Allorhodopirellula heiligendammensis: one gene and its partner. The protein of the gene in region 2 binds, or shares a complex with, the protein of the main gene of each other region. Links are inferred from orthologs where the notes say so. Each region holds a gene or a part of one and is shown on either strand. Other genes may lie near its edges.

Region 1 (9,399 bases), on a different replicon or contig from region 2:
ATTTGGTTCTCACTGACGTCCTGCACTTTCCATGAGCGGACGCTTGTGGTGTACACGTTGGCAATTTCCTCGGTGCCATTCATCCGAGTTTTTGTTTTGGCAACGTGGGTGACTTTGTAGCGAATCGTCTGATCGGGCGTGAGTTGATGTCGCAGCTGGTATTTTTCCGCCGCCGATGGGGTCAACACGGATTCACCCAGGCCGTCGGCGGCCAGAGCGAGTGGAGCGGCCGCGAGGATTGAGCCGAAAAAGAAGGCCGTGCAGGTGGCCAGTGAGTGGATTGGTAAGATAGGGCGGCGTGACATGATGTCTGAGGCTCCGGAAACGGGGGCGGTCAAATGGAGACGCTCTCGCGTGTATCAAACCCGGGAAGCCGCCCGCTAGGGATAAATTTCAATCTGGCGGATGGGATTCTCTCCAACTACCTTGACGCTAACAGTTTAGAGACCATGGGGATTTATGAATTCGAAATGAAGATTAGGTTATCGACAGATTATCCACGAGTGTGCAAAGTCAAATTGTTGCTTGAACCGGCGTGGACGTGGGTGGGCATGATCCCATAGAACTCGTTTTTTGCGACCGCTTCGGAGGCGCCGCGGGACGTGTCGGCACGCGAGCACAAAAACTTGAGTCAATCGGTTTGACTTGTTTGCTAGCAAACCTAGAATCTGCCTCACTCGCTGTAGGAGAGCCAACGGGCGGAAACGGCAGAGTCACATTTTGGATCCGAGCGAATTTCAAAAAACTTCGTTTTTTGCTAGGTCCATCACACCCTGGGGTGTGTTTGGAGGCGGCCTGGAATCTGGCCGGAATCTGTTTGAATTTAGAGTGACCACGCTAACGTGTGGTCGCTTCCGTCATCATCATCCACGAGGGAGTTGTCGCTACCGGTATGTCGTCGACGCAAGGCAGCATCGAGACGCAGGAGGCCATCGAGCGATTCGCCGATGCCTTGCGACAACGCATCGGTACCGATCGGTTCCGACTGTGGTTCACCCACGGGATCGAGTTTGATCTAGAGGCCTCTCACGATGAGTCTGGCGACGAAGTTGCTGTTGATGCAGATGCAGTGATCGTGCTGCGGGTGAGCGGGCCGTTCGCGGCCGACCGGATTGCGAAGAACTTTACCGCTGATCTTCGCGCCGCCTCCGCAATGGCCCTGGGAGACCATGGTCGATTTCGCATGGTGACCGCGGCGGCGACAACTCAACCAGAGTTGATCGCTGATGCTGTGGAGACACCATCGGGCAGCCCGCAGCGAGGGAAGGTTGCTCGCTCGTCAGGGAAATCGCATGACGGGAAATCGAATTCGGGGAATTTGAATCGAAACGAACCGCCCGCCCATCAAGCGGGCAAGTCGTCACGTGGTCGAAGTCCTGCGCGGAAATCCGCAGGCAAGCTGTCGAGTCTCTTGGCCGATTCGAAATTGACCCGCTCTGCCGACGAGATCGCCGCTGAAAGTGACGCCAGCTCCGTCGGCGTGGACCGGCGCGGCACACGATCGCCCTCGCGAGCAGAGTCGACGACTGCGGTGACCGCGCCGCTGCCAGAGTCATTGCCTACGGCGGGACGCACGCTCGATAGTTTCATCACCGGTCCCTGCAACGAGTTCGCATTTTCCGCAGCGACGATGGCCATGTCCACGCCCGAAGTGGCGACCCCCCTGTTCCTGCATGGCCCGACCGGGACCGGGAAATCACATTTGCTCGCGGCAATTGCCGAGGAGTTCCGTCGGCGGAGACGGATGCGACGCGTGATTCTATTGACGGCCGAGCAGTTCACCAACGATTTTGTGGGCTCGGTCAATTCCACAGGCCTGCCGAGTTTTCGACGCAAGTATCGTGAGGTCGACGCGTTGTTAATCGACGACGTGCATTTCCTCGCGTCCAAGACCGCCACCCTCCGCGAAGCCCTCTACACGCTCGAAACCCTGGCATCGGCCGGCAAACCGCTTGTATTTACAGCGAACTTACCGCCTGCTGATATTCGTGGACTGACCGGCGAAGTGGCGGGGCGGATGTCCTCCGGACTGGTCTGTCCGCTGCTGGCACTCGATGCCGCGACGCGCATGAATCTGCTCACGCGGTTAGTAAAAACACGCTGTGTTTTAGATTGCGATCCCGGCCTATTGGCAGAGGTCAGTGAGTCGATTAGCGGCGATGCCCGCGCGGTGACGGGCGTGGCGAACTTGATTGGCATGCTGCAACGCATGTTCCGTCGCGAACCAACAATCGAAGAAATTCGCCAGTTTGGTGGTGATTTAATGCGGAATACGCGTTCGGCGCCGACTCTTCGCTCGATCGAACGGGCGGTCTGTGACGCATTTGGGCTTGAACGCGACGGCCTTCGCGGCAAAGCTCAGACACGCCGGGTCAGTGAGCCGCGAACATTAGCGATGTATCTCGCTCGGACGCATACCGGTAGCGCGTATACTGAAATCGCTCAGCATTTTGGACGTCGCAGTCATACCGGTGCGATCGCGGCCCAGCAGAAAGTTGAGCAGTGGCTAGCCAGCGGAAAACAGATCGGAGGTGGCGATGCTGCGATGGCGGCAGCGGACGCGATCGCTCGTGTCGAAGCCCGTCTGCGAGCATAGGCCTCCATTGCCCTGCGGCAACGCGTCAACGGGATGTCGATACTGGGAGCCGCCACGCGTAAGCGGCCGGCCGCGGGACGCTGCCTGCGGGGACGCGGGGCACCGCTCCACTACCAATGTCGAGTGAATCAGCAGTCCGCCAACCGTTTCGAGCCTCATCGACCACAACTCCTCCAACCCATGTCACACGGATGATCAAAGACGACAAGTTTTCAGGCTCTGGATTTCGCGATAAGAAGAAGAAGGAGATCTCTGCGAGCGAAATTCTTCAGCGGCAACCACCCTTCGAACTCGAAGCTGAAATGGGGGTGATCGGCAGTATCTTGATCATGCCCGACATCTGTGACGAGATTGCTTCGCTGCGTGCGGAGGACTTCTACGATGATGCCAATCGTATCATCTATGGGCACCTGCGCGACATGTACGATACCGGGGAGAAAATTGACATCACGTTGTTGGTGTCCCGCATGCGTACCGCTGGAGAATTTGAGAAGGTGGGAGGTGCCGCTTATCTGGCGAGGTTGTCGGGCAGTGTCGCCAATGCCGCCCACGCTGTGTTCTACGCGGAGATCGTGACTGAGAAAGCGGTGTTTCGACGGCTCATCGAATCAAGTACCGAGATCCTGCGTGAAGCCTACGAACAATCCAGTACGGCCAAAGAGCTCTGTGCGCAGGCGGAGCAAAAAGTGTTTGCGATCATGGATGGTCGGAGCAGCAACTCGGTCTCGGCGATCAGCGATGTCCTGCACCAAGCGATGGATCGCATGGAAGCCCGGATGCGAGATGACTACGTCGAAGGCGGTGCTGAAACGGGCTTGACCGATTTCGATCAGATGACCGGTGGGCTGCACTCGGGCGAGTTGATTATTCTGGCCGCACGTCCTTCGATGGGCAAAACCGCGCTGGCGATGAACATGGCTGAGCATGTGGCCTGCGTGCAGCGCGAACCTGTGTTGTTCGTCAGCTTGGAAATGTCGGCCATTGAGCTGGCGGATCGATTGCTCTGTTCGATGGCCAGGGTCAATGGTCACCGCCTCCGCAACGGTACAATATCGTCAGATGATCGCGACCGGCTCGTGGGCAAGGCCAACGAAGTCAGCCAAGCACCGCTATTCGTAGATGACTCGCCTAGCCGGACGGTTAGCGAAATTGCGGCAGCAGCTCGACGGATCAAACGACGTGAAGATGGTCTGGGAATGATCGTGATCGATTATTTGCAGTTGATCGAGCCCGACAACTCGCGTGATCCACGCCAGGAACAGGTTGCTAAAATCGCGCGACGACTCAAAGGGATGGCGCGGGAACTCGAAGTCCCGCTGTTGTGCTTGTCCCAACTCAATCGGCAAGCGGAAGAGGGCAAAGATCACCGCCCCAAACTGAGCCATCTGCGAGAATCGGGGGCTATCGAACAGGATGCCGACGTCGTCATGTTCGTTCACCGCGAGGAGTATTATCACCGTGGTGATGAGAAGGCCCAATATGCTGGCCAGGCGGAAATTATCATCGCCAAGCAGCGGAACGGTCCGGTCGGCGATGTGGATTTGACGTGGGAAGCCGATTTCACTCGATTCACCAACCGAGCGGCTGATCACCATAGCGAGTTCGATGACTATCGTGAGTTCACGTCACCGGGCGGATTCTGAATTGATCGAAGTGCCCTGAGCCCCATGGTGCCCTGAGCCCCATGGTGATGGGATTCCGTGCCCTGCAGGCAAACACTTCCGATGTGGGCGTCCCAGCCAGGAGTTCGTCTTGTGCTGTTTTTATAGGGAATGCGGGGGGAGTTGCTGAGTATTTTCCGGCTAGTGAAAGTGGGCGGTTTGGGTGGTTGTTGCCTTTGTTTCGCTTTGCTTTAGTCCTAGCGATCGTGCGTCGTCGATACACCCATGGGGAGCGAAATCGTTCGCTCGAAGAGTTTTCAATGACCACGACCCAGAGACTAAAATCGTGACAACCCGCAGACTCAAAGAGTTGTTTCTCCCGCTTCGTTCGTTTGCCTTCATGAGCATCACGGCAGCGACCATCGGCGGCATCCAAACGAGTCCCTGTTCCGCCCAAGGCGTTTGGGCTGAGTCGGACTGTGGGGTAGAGGCGGTTTGTGGTTCGGAGGTTTCCTGTGGCGCAGAGATTAGCTGTGGCGCAGAGATTAGCTGTGGTGTCGAGCCGGGCTGCGGTGTTGAGGTTTCATGTGGTTGTGAAGGCCCATGCCAGCACACGCCCACCTGTGGATGTGAGTCGTCGGGCTGTGGCGAGATGCTGGGGCCTGAGCAAGGGCTGTTGGCTAACGCTCGCTTGCCTCATGGAAAGCTGATGCACGGTACATTCCATGCTGTCGCAGGCAAGCTCAAGAAGATAGTGACGCTCAGCTCACATGGTCGGCATTCGTCGCGAACGAGTTGTGGATGTTCCAGCTGTCAGCATTTGTCATCCGTCCAGGTCGTCGCGTCGCAGACGCACCACTGCACCGATTGCCAACCTCGTCTGGCGCCGAGCATTCCGACTGTTTCCGAGGAGATGACGATGCCCTCGGATGCCCGCACATCGCTTGACGAGAAATGGGCGACCCCACCATCGAATTCGGACCAGCAACCCGCTGACGATTCGAGCCAACCTGGCGCGACCTTCGATCGTTTAAGCGATCCGTTTGAAGACGACTCAGCGAGTTACAAGTCAGCGGAGAAAGCTGCGATTCAGCAAGCCACATACGCCAATGAGGTCCCTGCTTCGTCGCCGAAACGTGGCCAAGCTGCACCGGATCACGACAGTGATTATGCTGAGTACTTTCGCAAGTAAGGATCGCGCAGTTCTGAAAGTACAGCGTTGAATTTCGCCCAAGCTGAATTCGTCATCTTCCTGCTCGTCGTCCTGGCGGGAACGTGGGTGGCCGGTGAGCGGCGGCGACTGCGAAACGGATTCCTGTTAGCGGCGAGCTATTACTTCTACGCTTATTGGGACTATCGTTTTTGCGGGCTCCTACTGATTTCGACGCTTGTCGATTTTTTTGTCGCCGCTCGCATGCACCGTTGCCAGTCACCGCGACATCGGCTCGGATGGTTGGTAGTTAGTCTCAGCGTCAACCTGGGGATCCTGGGGTTTTTCAAGTACGCGAACTTCTTTATCGAGTCCGCCCGTCCACTCGTCGAGGCGTTGGGACTGCATGCGTCGACGCTCAACGTGATCCTGCCGGTCGGCATTTCATTTTACACGTTTCAGACGCTTAGCTATACGATTGACGTCTACCGGGGCAAACTCCGGCCGCACTCCAGTTTGCTGGATTTTGCTCTTTACGTCGCCTTCTTTCCGCAACTGGTCGCCGGACCGATCGTCCGCGCCAGTAGTCTGTTGCCCCAACTGGCCCATGTGCCGAAGTACCGTCCGCGACGCGTGTACGCGGGATGTCAGCAGTTGCTGCGGGGGGCGGTCAAGAAAATTGTCATCGCGGACAGGCTGGCCGAGTCGGTCGATGTAGTGTTCTCAGGCGTAGAGTTATACAGCAGCGTGACCGTCTGGATCGCCGTGATCGCGTACGCCGGTCAGATCTACTACGACTTTTCCGGCTACAGCGACATGGCGATCGGTGTCGCGAAACTGCTTGGCTATCGCTTTCCTGTCAATTTTCGCCATCCCTACTTGGCGACGTCGATGACGGAGTTTTGGCATCGCTGGCACATTACCTTGTCGACGTGGCTGCGTGATTACCTCTACATTCCGCTGGGTGGATCACGCGGTTCGTCAACCGCTACCAAACGCAATCTGATGATCACGATGGGCTTGGGCGGGTTGTGGCATGGTGCTGCGGTCACCTATGTGTTGTGGGGGATATGGCATGGCGTGGCGCTCGTCGTCGAGCGGTCTCACGTGAAGATTTGGCGGTCCGTGGCGCCGGCGCTGCGTTGGATTGCGGTGATGTTGGTCGTATTGATGGGGTGGGTGCTGTTTCGGAGTCCCGACTGGGCAACGAGTTTGGAAGTGTACGAACGGTTGTGGATGCCGTTTTTGACAGCTGAGACGTCGCCACGCATTCTATGGCTACCACCCCTGACGCTGCTGATGATAGGCATCATGGTGGTGGAGCATACGGTCTGGACCACGCGGCTGCGCCGATGCATGCGATTACCCGCCAATGCCTGGTATAGCCCCGTGGCCACGGCCATCATGATCTGGATGTTGTTATTATATGCACCACGTGATTTCCGCCCGTTTGTCTATTTCCAATTTTAAGTGATTGCCATGCCGAGTCGACTATTTCTGTGGGCCCTAACTTCGGCATTGGCGGGTTTCCTGTTCGGATTTGATACCGTGGTCATCTCCGGTGCAGAGAAAACGATTCAGTCGGTATGGTCGCTCGGCCATGCACAGCATGGGCTGGCGATGAGCATGGCGCTGTGGGGAACGGTATTGGGTTCCTTGGTCGGAGGTTGGCCGACCGATCGTTTCGGCCGCAAGGCGACTTTGCTCTGGATCGGTATCCTGTACTTGGTGTCAGCGATTTGGTCTGGCTTGGCGACCGATGTCTATTCATTCATGATCGCCCGCTTTATTGGCGGCGTGGGCGTAGGAATCTCGACCGTAGCGGCGCCCCTGTACATTTCGGAGATCGCGCCACCTGAACGTCGAGGGCGACTGGCGGGAATGTTTCAGTTCAACATTGTTTTTGGCATTCTGGTAGCCTACGCCTCCAACGCATTGCTTGCAGGTCTTGGGGAGAACGCGTGGCGTTGGATGCTCGGCGTCGAAGCGATCCCCGCACTCATCTATTCTCTGATGTGCATTGGATTGCCCGAAAGCCCGCGGTGGTTGATTTCTGAACGTGGCGATATCGACGAAGCCACACGCGTGTTACAACTCGCCAACCCAGAGATGTCCGCAGACGAAGTCAGCCGACTGGTTGATCAAATTCGCGACTCGTCAGTGGAGCACTCTTCCTCCGAGCCATTTTGGACGTGGCGAATGCGAGTGCCGATCATGTTGGCTTTCTTGGTCGCGTTTTTTAACCAGCTTTCTGGCATCAATGCCATTTTGTATTTTGCACCGAGAATCTTTGAAATGACGGGGCTCGGACAAGAAGCCGCTCTATTGCAATCGATCGGGATCGGTGTGGTCAATTTGCTATTCACCTTTGTCGGGCTTTATTTGATCGATCGACTCGGTCGTCGCACATTGTTGTATGTCGGATCGTTTGGGTATATCGCTTCGTTGGGATTGTGTGCCTGGGTGTTTCTCTCGTATGCACCGCAGTTTCAAGTCGCTAATTCAGCGATTGCGGTGAAGAGTTCGATTGAAACACTGCAGAAAGCCGAAGCGTTGCCTGTTCGCAATGATCTCGATATTGCCAAGTTTTCAGCTCAGGTAGACGATGCGAAAAACTCCTTGGTGTTGGCGTCGAACTCACCGGACTATGCGGGCGAGGCAGTGAAGTTTCTCCCCACCGATAATAGTGATGCGGTGTTGGCCACCGCTGACAACGCGATGGTTCGAGCGAGCGAGGAATCAGGGTTCGGGGGCAGAATGGTGATGTTGTGCATCTTCGCATTCATCGCCGCGCACGCGGTCGGCCAAGGTGCGGTGATTTGGGTATTGATTTCGGAGGTGTTTCCAAACCGACATCGCGCCGCCGGTCAGTCGCTCGGCAGTTTTACGCACTGGATTTTTGCAGCCCTGATCACCTTGGCGTTTCCCTGGTTCATTGGCAACTTCGCACCCTCATTCGTGTTCGGCTTTTTCTGCTTCATGATGGTGCTGCAGTTGATTTGGGTCGCAACGATGGTGCCCGAGACGAAAGGCGTGCCTTTGGAAGAGATGGAAGCGCGTTTGACCGGTGCGTGACATGGCGAATCGAGAGGACAAATCGCCGCACGATCATGAACAGCGTTTAGCCACTGTCTTAGCGGAAATGACGGACCGAGTCTGCAGTGGTGGAATTGCGGATCTGGACGAGGCATGTAAACAGTATCCCGATTTGGCGGCTGACCTACGCGAAATCTGGGGTGCTGTGTTGGTGACCGATACTGCCGGAGCCGCCCGCGACCAGATGCCGAGGCAGCGTCTGCCAATGAAGATGGGAGACTATGAGTTGCTCGAAGAGATCGGCCGGGGCGGGATGGGCGTCGTGTTCCGGGCGTATCAGCAATCACTTGATCGCGAGGTCGCGGTCAAAATGATCTTGCGTGATCGCTTGGCCAGTGAGGCTGACCTGCAGAGATTTCTCGCCGAAGCGACCGCCATGGCATCGTTGCAACATCCAGGAATTGTGCCTGTCTATGAAGTTGGCGACAGCGAGGGGCGTCCATTCTTCAGTATGAAACTGATTGTCGGTCAAACGCTATCTCAAAAGGTTGCTTCGGGACCGATGAACGTGAGGGCAGCCTGTGAGATGCTCATCGCAGTGGCTGAGGCGGTGGGCGCGGCACACGCCGACGGGATTCTGCATCGTGATATCAAACCGAGCAATATTCTATTTGCGTCCGACGGACGCCCCATGCTGACCGATTTTGGGCTCGCGAAGCCGATCGGCGGCGAGGCTGCGTTCACCCGCAGCGGATTGCTCGTGGGGACGCCAGCCTACATGTCTCCAGAACAGGCCAGTGGCCGCCGCCAAGACGTGGGCGTCGCCAGCGATGTGTATTCCCTCGGCGGTGTGCTCTACTACGCACTCACAGGTCGCGCTCCATTTGTGGCCGAAACACCGATGGAGCTTGTCATGTTGGTGATCGAGCAGGACCCGCCGCCAGTGCGCACGCTGCGTCCCGGACTCGATCGTGATCTCGAGATGATCGTGACCCGCAGTCTGCAAAAGCCAGCGG
Region 2 (9,382 bases):
CAATCCAATAGCGACCGGGCCGTCATTGTAGCAAGTCGATCTGGTCCGCTGGCTTAGCTCACGCTTCTCTATGCAGCCTTTTTCTCCAATGGAAACTCGACGACTCGTGTCGCCGTACTGGGGCCGATTCGGTCGCGTCGAGCGGTAGCCGGTACATCCTCGGCAAGGGCCTGCGGGAACTCCAGGATGCGAATATCCGACGTAGTTTGCCGCTCAGCACGCCGCCGCTGGTACTCACGCTCGCGGGTGTAGATCCGGCAGACCTTTTCGATCACACGCTGCTCACTGGGGAGATACCGCACGACCTGGCCCGTCCGCGCGAACTCATCGATCAGGGCGACAACCTTTTGCTGTTCGAGGCGATGTTCAAGATATCTGGCAAGCAGCTGGGTCGGTGTGCGCAGTCCCGCCGATATCGTCGCGAGTTTGATACCCGCGCGTGGCAGTTGTCGGTCACATGACCGTTCGGCGTCTTCGGCGGCGCGTTCCAACACACGCGCCCAGCCGGTGATGCAAAGCCCAATGAGTTGTGACAGGCAGTCTCGCGACACCTCGTCCAACCCAGCTGCCGGATGCTGTTGGGCGGACTTTAAATCAAAGTGTCCCAACAGGGTATCGCGGTGTTCGTGGGCGATACTCGCGGCTGTCAAAATAGCTTCGCCCAACCAGCCTGGGCGATCGGAGAGCTGAAAGACGGTGCGGCTGGAGTTGTCGTGCCACTGGGCCAGCAGCGCTGGATAGGATTTCGTCACACTCCATTCCAGTGGACGATGGAGCACCCGCTCGACCGGAGTTTGTACGGTGTGCAGGGGCTGCACAGGGTCTGTGAAATAGTGGCTGAGGACACCGGCGGCGTGGGCAGCATCACTCCAGCGATTGGTTCGCAAGTATCGTTGCATGCGCTCGTACCATTGATGGGCGACCCGTGGTGCACCACCCCAATAGCCGTCACGGACGTGAATGACATGATTGTGAAAGTCGCGGAATCGTAGGTCTGGATCTTTGGCCCCATCCAGGTAGCGGTGATGATGACGCAGCAGATGACCGACCAGCCGCTCACCCGCAGGCGTGCGGACGAGGGGGAGGGCATCGACAGCAAATCGATGATGCGTGCTGCGGCAGTGGACTGCTCGCAGCATGGAAAGCAACAGATTGGAAGGCCAGGACAACATCACCTAGCATCCCGTCGCATTAAGCCGCACGACGAAGACTCTTTCGAGCAACTTGGTATTCCACGCCGTAAGCGGCAGCTTGCCGAGCCAATCGCTCGCGGAGTGAGCGTCCAATCTGGCCCTGGTCCAGGGCATCGTAGTGATCGATACGCCGTTTGAAAGATTCGCGGCAAAGTGGCCTGAATTCGCAGTGTCCTACCGGCGGCGCTTCGTTGCCGTAGAGAGATTGCAGACGAAAGGCATGATCCTTCTCGGCAATCGCATAGTACAGGTCGTAGATCTCGTCGATGGTGAACGACGAAACATCCATGAGAGGTCCAATAGCCACGGGAGCATCCTTGCTGGTAGCGGGTTGCGGGGGAGAGATGAGTCCTGGCATTGGCTCCAAACAGCCGACCCACGACTCGGTTGGGCATCCGGTACAGCCGAGTATCTCAAACCCACTGGAGCGGCGGCAAGAGGGAAAACGTGGAAGCAGCAGATACCAAAACGCGCGCTGACTTCCGGCGCTCGGGTAGTGGATGCCGGGAAAGAGGTGTCAGGCTGCGGCGTCCGGGAAGTTGCCCCCGGGAATTACAGAAGTGGCGCCGGGGAATTACAACCGGGCAAGGAGCGCAGGGGACTGCCGGCGCCGCAAGGCGGCCGCGCTATCCTGCCTGGTGTTGCGAGGTTAGGCCCGCCGGTCGGTTCCCGGTGTGCTGCGAGTTGCTTAACCGGCATGGATTAACAACTGGCGCCGACGAAACCACTTTTCTGGTGTATTTGGATTCCGTCCTCCACGCGTGAACTGCCGAACAATAGTCATAGCCGGCGCGGTCAACCGAGTGGAGGACCCGGCGCCAGTCCGAAGAGGTCGGACCAGCGAATTGTCGTGGTGTGGGATTGCGACAAGGATTGTTGGAACGAAAGCTTCTCGAAGTTGATAAAGAGACGGCGGGACGGCGTTTGGGCACGTCGTTCCCGCCGTTCTTTTCAACTTATCTGCAGCGATCAAGCAGCGGGATTGAGATACGACGACAATCTCTCGGCGCGTGATGGGCTCTGCAACTTTGCCACCGCTTTGGCTTCGATTTGTCGCACGCGTTCGCGAGTGACCTTGAAAATCCGGCCGCACTCTTCGAGCGTGTAGCTGTATCCATCGACGAGTCCATAACGCAGGCGAATGATTTCGCGCTCGCGGAAGGTCAACGTCTTGAGCAATTCGTCAATTTTCGTTCGCAACATGCCGCTGGCGGCCATCCGTACGGGATTGTCGTTCTCGTTATCCTGCACGAACTCGCCAAAGCTGCTGTCTTCACCTTCGCCGACGGGACGGTCCAAGCTGACCGGGTGACGTCCGATATCCATGACCCTGCGGACTTCCTCGATCGCGACGTCGGTCGCCTCCGCAATCTCTTCGTAAGTGGGTTCGCGGCGCAGGGTCTGGGTGAGGCGTTTCTGGGCCTGGCGCAATTTGCTCAGTACGTCGATCATGTGCACGGGAATGCGAATCGTGCGTGCTTGGTCAGCGATTGCACGCGTGATCGCTTGGCGAATCCACCAGGTGGCGTAGGTGCTGAACTTAAAACCACGGCGGTACTCATATTTGTCCACTGCCCGCATCAGGCCGGTGTTACCCTCTTGGATCAGGTCCAAGAACGACAGTCCTCGGTTGCGATATTTTTTTGCGATTGAAACGACCAATCGCAGGTTTCCGGCACTGAGTTCTCGCTTCGTCGATTCGTATTGATCGAAAAACTTGCGTGTGCGAACCATGCGATTGTGGAGGCTGCGCGGGCTTTCCTGGGTAACTAGCATCAGTTCGCGCAGTTCTTGACGCAGGTCAGCGGCTTCGTCGCGGCTCATCGCATCCATGCCGAGCGAATCGAGACGCTCGCGGATAAAGTTCATTCGTCCAGAAATTTTCTCAAGTTGGTGCAGCAGCGGCGTGACCCGGCGGCTTCGCAGACTCAGTTCTTCCACCATTTCGAGGCACTTGCGGCGACGGCGAAGAAAACGCTTGCGAATTTCGGCTTTGAGTCGTGGTGAAACGCTGCGGCGGACCAGCACCTCGAAATCGGCTTGGTTTTGAGCGATCAACGGCTCAAGGGTGCGCAGGTTGTGCGGCATCCGCTGTGAAATCTGCTCTTTGGTTAATCGCTCGGTCAGTGAAACCTTGATCGTGCGATCGAAGGGCAGTTCACCGCTATGAACTTTCTGAAGTACTTCCACGGTGGCGCGGAGCGCGTAATCGCTCTCGAGCAATGAGCGTCGATACTGTTTGCGGGTGATCTCAATTTTCTTTGCCAGTGAGATCTCTTGCTCGCGGGTCAGCAGCGGAATTTCCGCCATCTGGCTCAGGTACATGCGAATCGGATCGTCGCTCGCCTTCGGCAGATCGCTCGCCGTGCCCAGCACGGGGCCGCTGGACTCCTCCGCTTCGGTGAGGGCCAACGAGGCGGCGCGGGAGACGTCCTCGGCGTCGACTTCCGCGTCCAAGTCAGCGGTATCTTCGGCTGTGGGTTCAAAGTCTTCGTCGGAGATCCGACTCTCGTTGTACAGTTCTTCTCCCGCTTCAGGACCCGCAATGCTCGGCATCGCAACGCGACGAGTTTGTTTGGCCGCCGCCACTCGAGCTTGTTTCTCGGTCGCTTCGATCAACGCGATGCCACGCCGCTCAAGCGCCAGCAGCAGTGTGTTGAGCTTCTCCGGGTTGACGTCTTCATCGGGGAGATAAGAGTTGACTTCATCGTAGGTCAGGTAGCCGTCCTTGGCACCACGGGCGATGAGTTGCGAGAGGTCTTGGTCCATCAATTGCATGTTTCTAACTTCGTGTTAAAAGGGTCACGTCCCATCATAGGACGCTGGGTTTGAATTGGCGTGCCGGATCAACGAGAGCGGGAACGCTCGTCAAAACCAACCAATCCAAGCCCGAAAGCGGGAGTACAAATAGAGCAGAGGGAGAAAGGTTTCGGAACAGCCTGGGGTTCGTGGGATGGGTCGAGATGATGCGAATATGAGATTGAATTGAGGTCGCTACGTTCGCCTGAGTGTGGAGGCTCCGTCGCGGTGGTGTTGTTATCAGCGAGGGGTATGTCGAATGCGTTCAGCGTCGATAATCGCCCGCAAGACGGCCATCTCTTCGTCCTCGGCCAGTGTTGCCGATTCGAGTTGAGTTATCTGGCGTGACTTTTCTGCTTCAAACGCGCGTTCGTGAAACCGCGTGAGGATTGCTGTGTATCGTTCATGTGGAGTCACTGTCGAACGCTCGCCTCTTTGATCGATGCGCTGCTGCAAAGACACGATCTGAAGTTTGAGGAAATCGTTTTCGATCAGGGTCAGCAACGAGTCGGCGTTGAGGTCGTATCCATTGAGATCCAGTTCCTGATATGCCGAGAGGAGCATTTTTGCGGTGGTGGATTGCAGCCACTCGGTGTCGATCGCTTCGATGGCCATCGCCGCGACCTCAGGACTTTCCAGCAATGTCTCAAAGAGTTCTCGGTCGACGCCCGATAGGCTAGCGGCGGGCGAAGCGTCATCGCGGCGGCGTGGATTGGGCGACGAGTCCCGGGGTGCAGTGGACTGCGTGTACTCGTCGATCCCAAACATGGCGGCATCTTCCATGGCGGCCGATGCAAACGGATCGTCGTTTGAGAAATCGGCGTTGGGGCCGCTGGCGTTCGGTGCGTGTTCGGGCAGCGAGCGTTTGGATTGCTGTTGTTGATACCGAGCCTTCTTCGTCTCGCTCTCTTTCCGCGACGCTCGTAGGGCATCGAGTCGCCGCGACAATCGTTCGACGGGCAGGTCGAAGGTGCGACTGATTCGCATCAGCAGCTGATCGACCCGCAGTGAGGCTCGGTCATCATTCTGCGGGACTTTGACAAATAGCGCCAGGAGCGATTCGATCGCCGCGGTTACGCGGTGCGTATCGCGTGTCAGATCAACGCCTTCGATTAAGCATGCGATTTTATGATCGATGGCATCAGGAGCGGCTGCTGCTAGTTCCAGTAACGCGTCTTTGGAATGAGAAGTGAGAAAATCGGCTGGGTCGGCATCATCAGGTAGGGTGAGGATTCGCAGGTCTGCTTCGGCGGTCACAAACAGATCAAGCACTTCCTCGGCACGGCGCCTTCCAGCATCATCTCCGTCGAGCACCAGTACCACGCGGGGGGCAAATCGCTTGAGGACGCGCACGTGCTGCTGCGTCAGGGCGGTCCCGAGCACTGCGACGGCATTCTCAATTCCCGCCATGCGGGCGGCGACGACGTCGGTGTAGCCTTCCATCACCAGAACTTCGCCAGCGGTACGAATGGCGTCGCGAGCCAAGTCGAGACCATATAATTCAGCGGACTTGCGATAGAGCAGTGTTTCGGGACCGTTGAAATATTTGGCTCCGGCCGTCGCTGTGCCTCCCGACGCCGCAACGGTTCGTGCGGCGATTGCCGGGATGATTCGCCCACCGAGCGAGATGACTTTGCCGTGCGAGTTATTGATCGGGAACATCAGCCGACCGCGGAAGAAATCGTAACACCCATCTGCACCGGAGGGGCCACGGCGTGATTTCGCAACGCCACAGGCCACAGCGACCGCATTGGAGTAGTTTTTACGATGGAGCAGGTTGACGGCAAAATCCCAGGAGTCCGGTGCGAACCCAATTCGGAATCGACGCCGGTTCTCATCGTTGACGCCCCGGGAGGCCAGATAGTCCCAGGCAACCTTGGCGTCATCGGTCTTGCGAGCGTCAAGTTGTTCGTAGTAGGCCTGTGCGACCTCTTCGATCGCCGACGAGAGCGTCGCTTTATCGTCGGGGCTGCCAGGTTGAGTTTTGGGGCCGCTGCGATATTCGGGCAGTTCGATGCCGGCTCGTTCGGCAAGCAACCGCAGCGCCGCGGGAAAATCGAGTCCCTCACGCTGCATCACAAAACTAAAGACGTCTCCGCCAATGTCGCACACCCAACACTTCCACGATTGTCGCTCGGGGTTGACCGTCATCGACGGCTTGGTGTCGTTGTGGAACGGGCAGCGGGTTACAAAGTTCCGGCCCTGTGGACGTAATTCCAAATCCCGACCGATGACATCAATGATGTCGGACGCGTTGCGCACTCGCTCTTTTACGTCGAAGTCGGTCTGGAATGACAAGCCAGCGCTCCTGCTAGTAACGTCGATAACACGCAGAATCAAAATCTCGCCTTGGCGGAGAAGCGTTCTGTATGATACCGACACAATGGCGGTTTGAGTGAATCGGTCAACCCGTTTGATCGCGACTGCGATCGTCTCATCACCCTTCCTAGGTGACCGGCTCGTCCCAACCACCCGCCGCTCGAAAAGTAAGCCGAAGCAACCTTCCTATGCACGGTGATCCGAACGAAGTGCCGAGGCAAATTTCGATTACGGTACGTCCCTGTAGCGTCGAGTCTCAACCGGGGCGGGTCATCTCCCTGTCACGCCGGTAGGCCGCTTCGTTACAAGCAAGTTCCTAGTTTGGGCCTCGTTTAAAAACGAGTCAAGAGCAATCGCCAGAGAAACTTGAGGCAAAATCAGGAAAGTGCGGGAAAAAACTTTTTTGAACCATGCGTAGCTAACGCGGTTCGATGCGGAGGTGCGCGCTGGGGTGCCTCCGGCCACGCCGGCTCAATAGGCCTTCGCGAAGACGGCCATTTTCTCAGCCGGGCGACCGGTCAGGAAACAGGTGCCGGGCGTTGTATTGTTGTCACGTGGAACGCAACGAATCGTGACCTTGAGTTCCTTCAGCAACGGATCGAGGGCATCCTCATCAGCAAAGTAGGCATTGGCAAAACCACCGTGAATCCCATCTTCGTTCTGAGTACTGAAAAAGTCTCGGAACTCACTCTCGTTGGTGATCGTGACAGTGTTGGACTCACGAAGATGCAGGGCGGCGGCAAACAGTTCGCTTTGCAATGTCTCCAGTTTGGTGCCAATTGTGGCAATCAATTCTTCGCGTGAAATTCCAAAGCTCTTGGGTTGGTTTCGAATGCCGCAGAAGACGGTGCCTGCGGCGATATCCTTCGGACCGATCTCCAAGCGGATTGGGACGCCGCGTTTGACGTGATACCATTTCTTTTCACCGCCGCGGATGTCGCGATCGTCAATCGAAACACGGATCGGAGCGCCCGCGTACGACTGGGCCGCGATCTCATCACGAAGCGACTGCGCTTCGGCGAGTACCGCGTCCCGCGAGTCGGCCTTGTAGATGGGTTGGATGACCACGTGGATCGGCGCCAGTCGTGGCGGCAGTACGAGTCCGTCATCGTCGCTGTGGGTCATGATCAATGCGCCCACCAAGCGTGTGCTGACACCCCACGAAGTGGTCCAAGCAAACTCGATCCCACCGGTCTCACTCTGGAATTTAATTTCTTGCGCCTTGGCAAAATTTTGGCCAAGGAAGTGGCTCGTGCCCGCTTGCAATGCTTTGCGGTCCTGCATCATCGCTTCGATGGACAGCGTCTCGACGGCGCCGGGGAATCTCTCTTTCGGTGTTTTGCTGCCCACGATTACAGGCATCGCCATCCAGTTCTCGGCAAAGTCGCGATAGACCTCAACCATCTGCTCGGTTTCCGCGATCGCTTCGGCGGCGGTGGCGTGCACCGTGTGGCCTTCCTGCCAGAGGAATTCGGCGGTGCGTAGGAACATGCGCGTCCGCATTTCCCAACGCACCACGTTGGCCCACTGATTGATCAGGATGGGCAGGTCGCGATAGCTCTGGACCCATTTGGCGTACGTGGCGCCGATGATCGTCTCGCTTGTGGGGCGCACGATCAGAGGCTCTTCCAATTTGCCCGCTGGACGCAGCCCGCCATTGGGGTCCGGTTCGAGTCGGTGATGCGTGACGACGGCGCACTCTTTGGCGAAGCCCTCGACATGCTCGGCTTCCTTTTCGAGATAGCTCATCGGGATGAACAGCGGGAAGTACGCATTCTGATGCCCGGTGGCCTTGAACATATCATCCAACGCACGCTGGATGTTTTCCCAGAGCTGGTATCCCCACGGCTTGATCACCATGCAGCCGCGCACCGGAGAGTTCTCCGCTAAGTCAGCGGCCTTGATCACCTGTTGGTACCATTCGGGATAGTCGGCCTCGCGGGTGGGGCTGATCGCGGTTTTCGGTGCGGGCATGCGGAGAGTGGGAGAGTGGGAGAGTGGGAGAGTGGGAGAGTGGGAAGGCGCGTCACCCTGGAGACGCGTCGTCGAGTGGCTCGCAGGTAGGCCTCTCGCCAGTTGCGAGATGCTCTGCCGCGCCCGCGAGGCAGTGAAGCGGTGGCAACTGCTGCGGCGAACAACAGGCAGGAAATGTATGCTGCCGTGACGAGAGTGGTGCCCGCAGCCTAGGCGTTTGCGGTCGCCGTGAGTTGTTGCTGGAACTGCTCGAATAGATAGTGGCTGTCGTGCGGTCCGGCGGCAGCTTCGGGGTGGTACTGCACCCCGAAGACGTTGGCAGTGCGATGACGGATTCCTGCGATCGTATCGTCGTTGAGATGCCGGTGGGTGACTTCCAAGCACTCGGGCAAGTCCTGATCGTCGACGGCGAAGCCATGGTTCTGCGTCGTGATTTCGACTTTTTCGGTCTTCAAGTTCAACACAGGCTGGTTCGCACCCCGGTGACCGAACTTCAATTTAAATGTCTTCGCGCCACAGGCCAGAGCGATTAACTGGTGTCCCAGGCAAATGCCGAACACAGGGACCTTGCCGATCAACTCGGAGATTGTCTGCTGAGCGTAGGTCAGCGGTTCGGGATCGCCGGGGCCATTGGACAGGAACACGCCAGCGGGTTGGAGTCGCAGGATTTCTTCGGCAGAGGTGTTGCCCGGAACGATGGTGACGCGATTTCCCCGCGAGCGAAGATGGCGAGGAATGTTCCATTTCATGCCGAAGTCCATGCACACAACGTGCGGTCGATCGGCATCGGCGAGCCCGTCGGCATTGCTGACGATCTTGGCGCCGTGAGCACATTCGATGGCGGTCCACTCATCGAGTTCGGTGGTCCACATTTCCTGCTGGCTGGGCATGACCTCCTTCACCAGGTCGCGACCGACCAAGCTCGGTGCGGCCTTCGCTTTGGCGATCAGTGATGCATCATCGAGGTCGTCCGTGGACAGTATCCCTTGCATGGCACCCACGCTGCGAATGCGTCTGACGAGCGATCGCGTATCGATTCCCATCAGCCCCATCACGTTGTGTTGCTGGAGATAGTCGTTCAACGTGCCTTCGGAGCG

Evidence for each region.
Region 1: the proteins of dnaG (region 2) and dnaB are in contact, whole or in part, in a crystal structure (PDB 2R6A), measured with the Geobacillus stearothermophilus proteins. The link is inferred for Allorhodopirellula heiligendammensis from one-to-one orthologs. Residues at the interface, in WP_049624496.1 of Geobacillus stearothermophilus: Lys456, Leu457, Leu458, Pro459, Ala460, Asn463, Ala464, Leu467, Leu535, Leu536, Ile537, Ala538, Gln544, Glu545, Asp548, Tyr549, His552; in WP_033016901.1 of Geobacillus stearothermophilus: Ser13, Glu15, Ala16, Gln18, Glu91, Leu92, Asp94, Ala95, Val96, Pro97, Thr98, Ala99, Ala100, Asn101, Tyr104, Tyr105, Ile108.

Annotation. Positions count from the first base shown.
Region 1 is NZ_SJPU01000002.1:75,193-84,591, reverse strand. The notes cover bases 2,062-5,013. They hold dnaB (replicative DNA helicase), read left to right. Parts: upstream 2,062-2,787; coding sequence 2,788-4,239; downstream 4,240-5,013. Other genes in these bases: Poly21_RS10690 (hypothetical protein), read left to right, coding at 4,544-5,013; Poly21_RS10700 (DnaA/Hda family protein), read left to right, coding at 2,062-2,596. Also shown: Poly21_RS10705 (hypothetical protein), read right to left, coding at 1-305; more of Poly21_RS10700, read left to right, coding at 893-2,061; more of Poly21_RS10690, read left to right, coding at 5,014-5,389; Poly21_RS10685 (MBOAT family O-acyltransferase), read left to right, coding at 5,417-6,817; Poly21_RS10680 (sugar porter family MFS transporter), read left to right, coding at 6,827-8,422; Poly21_RS10675 (serine/threonine-protein kinase), read left to right, coding at 8,424-9,399. UniProt on the Escherichia coli protein: The main replicative DNA helicase, it participates in initiation and elongation during chromosome replication. Travels ahead of the DNA replisome, separating dsDNA into templates for DNA synthesis.
Region 2 is NZ_SJPU01000001.1:2,308,874-2,318,255, reverse strand. Bases 3,762-6,696 are described here. They hold dnaG (DNA primase), read right to left. Parts: upstream 6,291-6,696; coding sequence 4,233-6,290; downstream 3,762-4,232. Other genes in these bases: Poly21_RS08755 (sigma-70 family RNA polymerase sigma factor), read right to left, coding at 3,762-3,971. Also shown: Poly21_RS08765 (zinc dependent phospholipase C family protein), read right to left, coding at 69-1,172; Poly21_RS08760 (hypothetical protein), read right to left, coding at 1,192-1,482; more of Poly21_RS08755, read right to left, coding at 2,163-3,761; proS (proline--tRNA ligase), read right to left, coding at 6,783-8,285; carA (glutamine-hydrolyzing carbamoyl-phosphate synthase small subunit), read right to left, coding at 8,495-9,382. UniProt on the Escherichia coli protein: RNA polymerase that catalyzes the synthesis of short RNA molecules used as primers for DNA polymerase during DNA replication.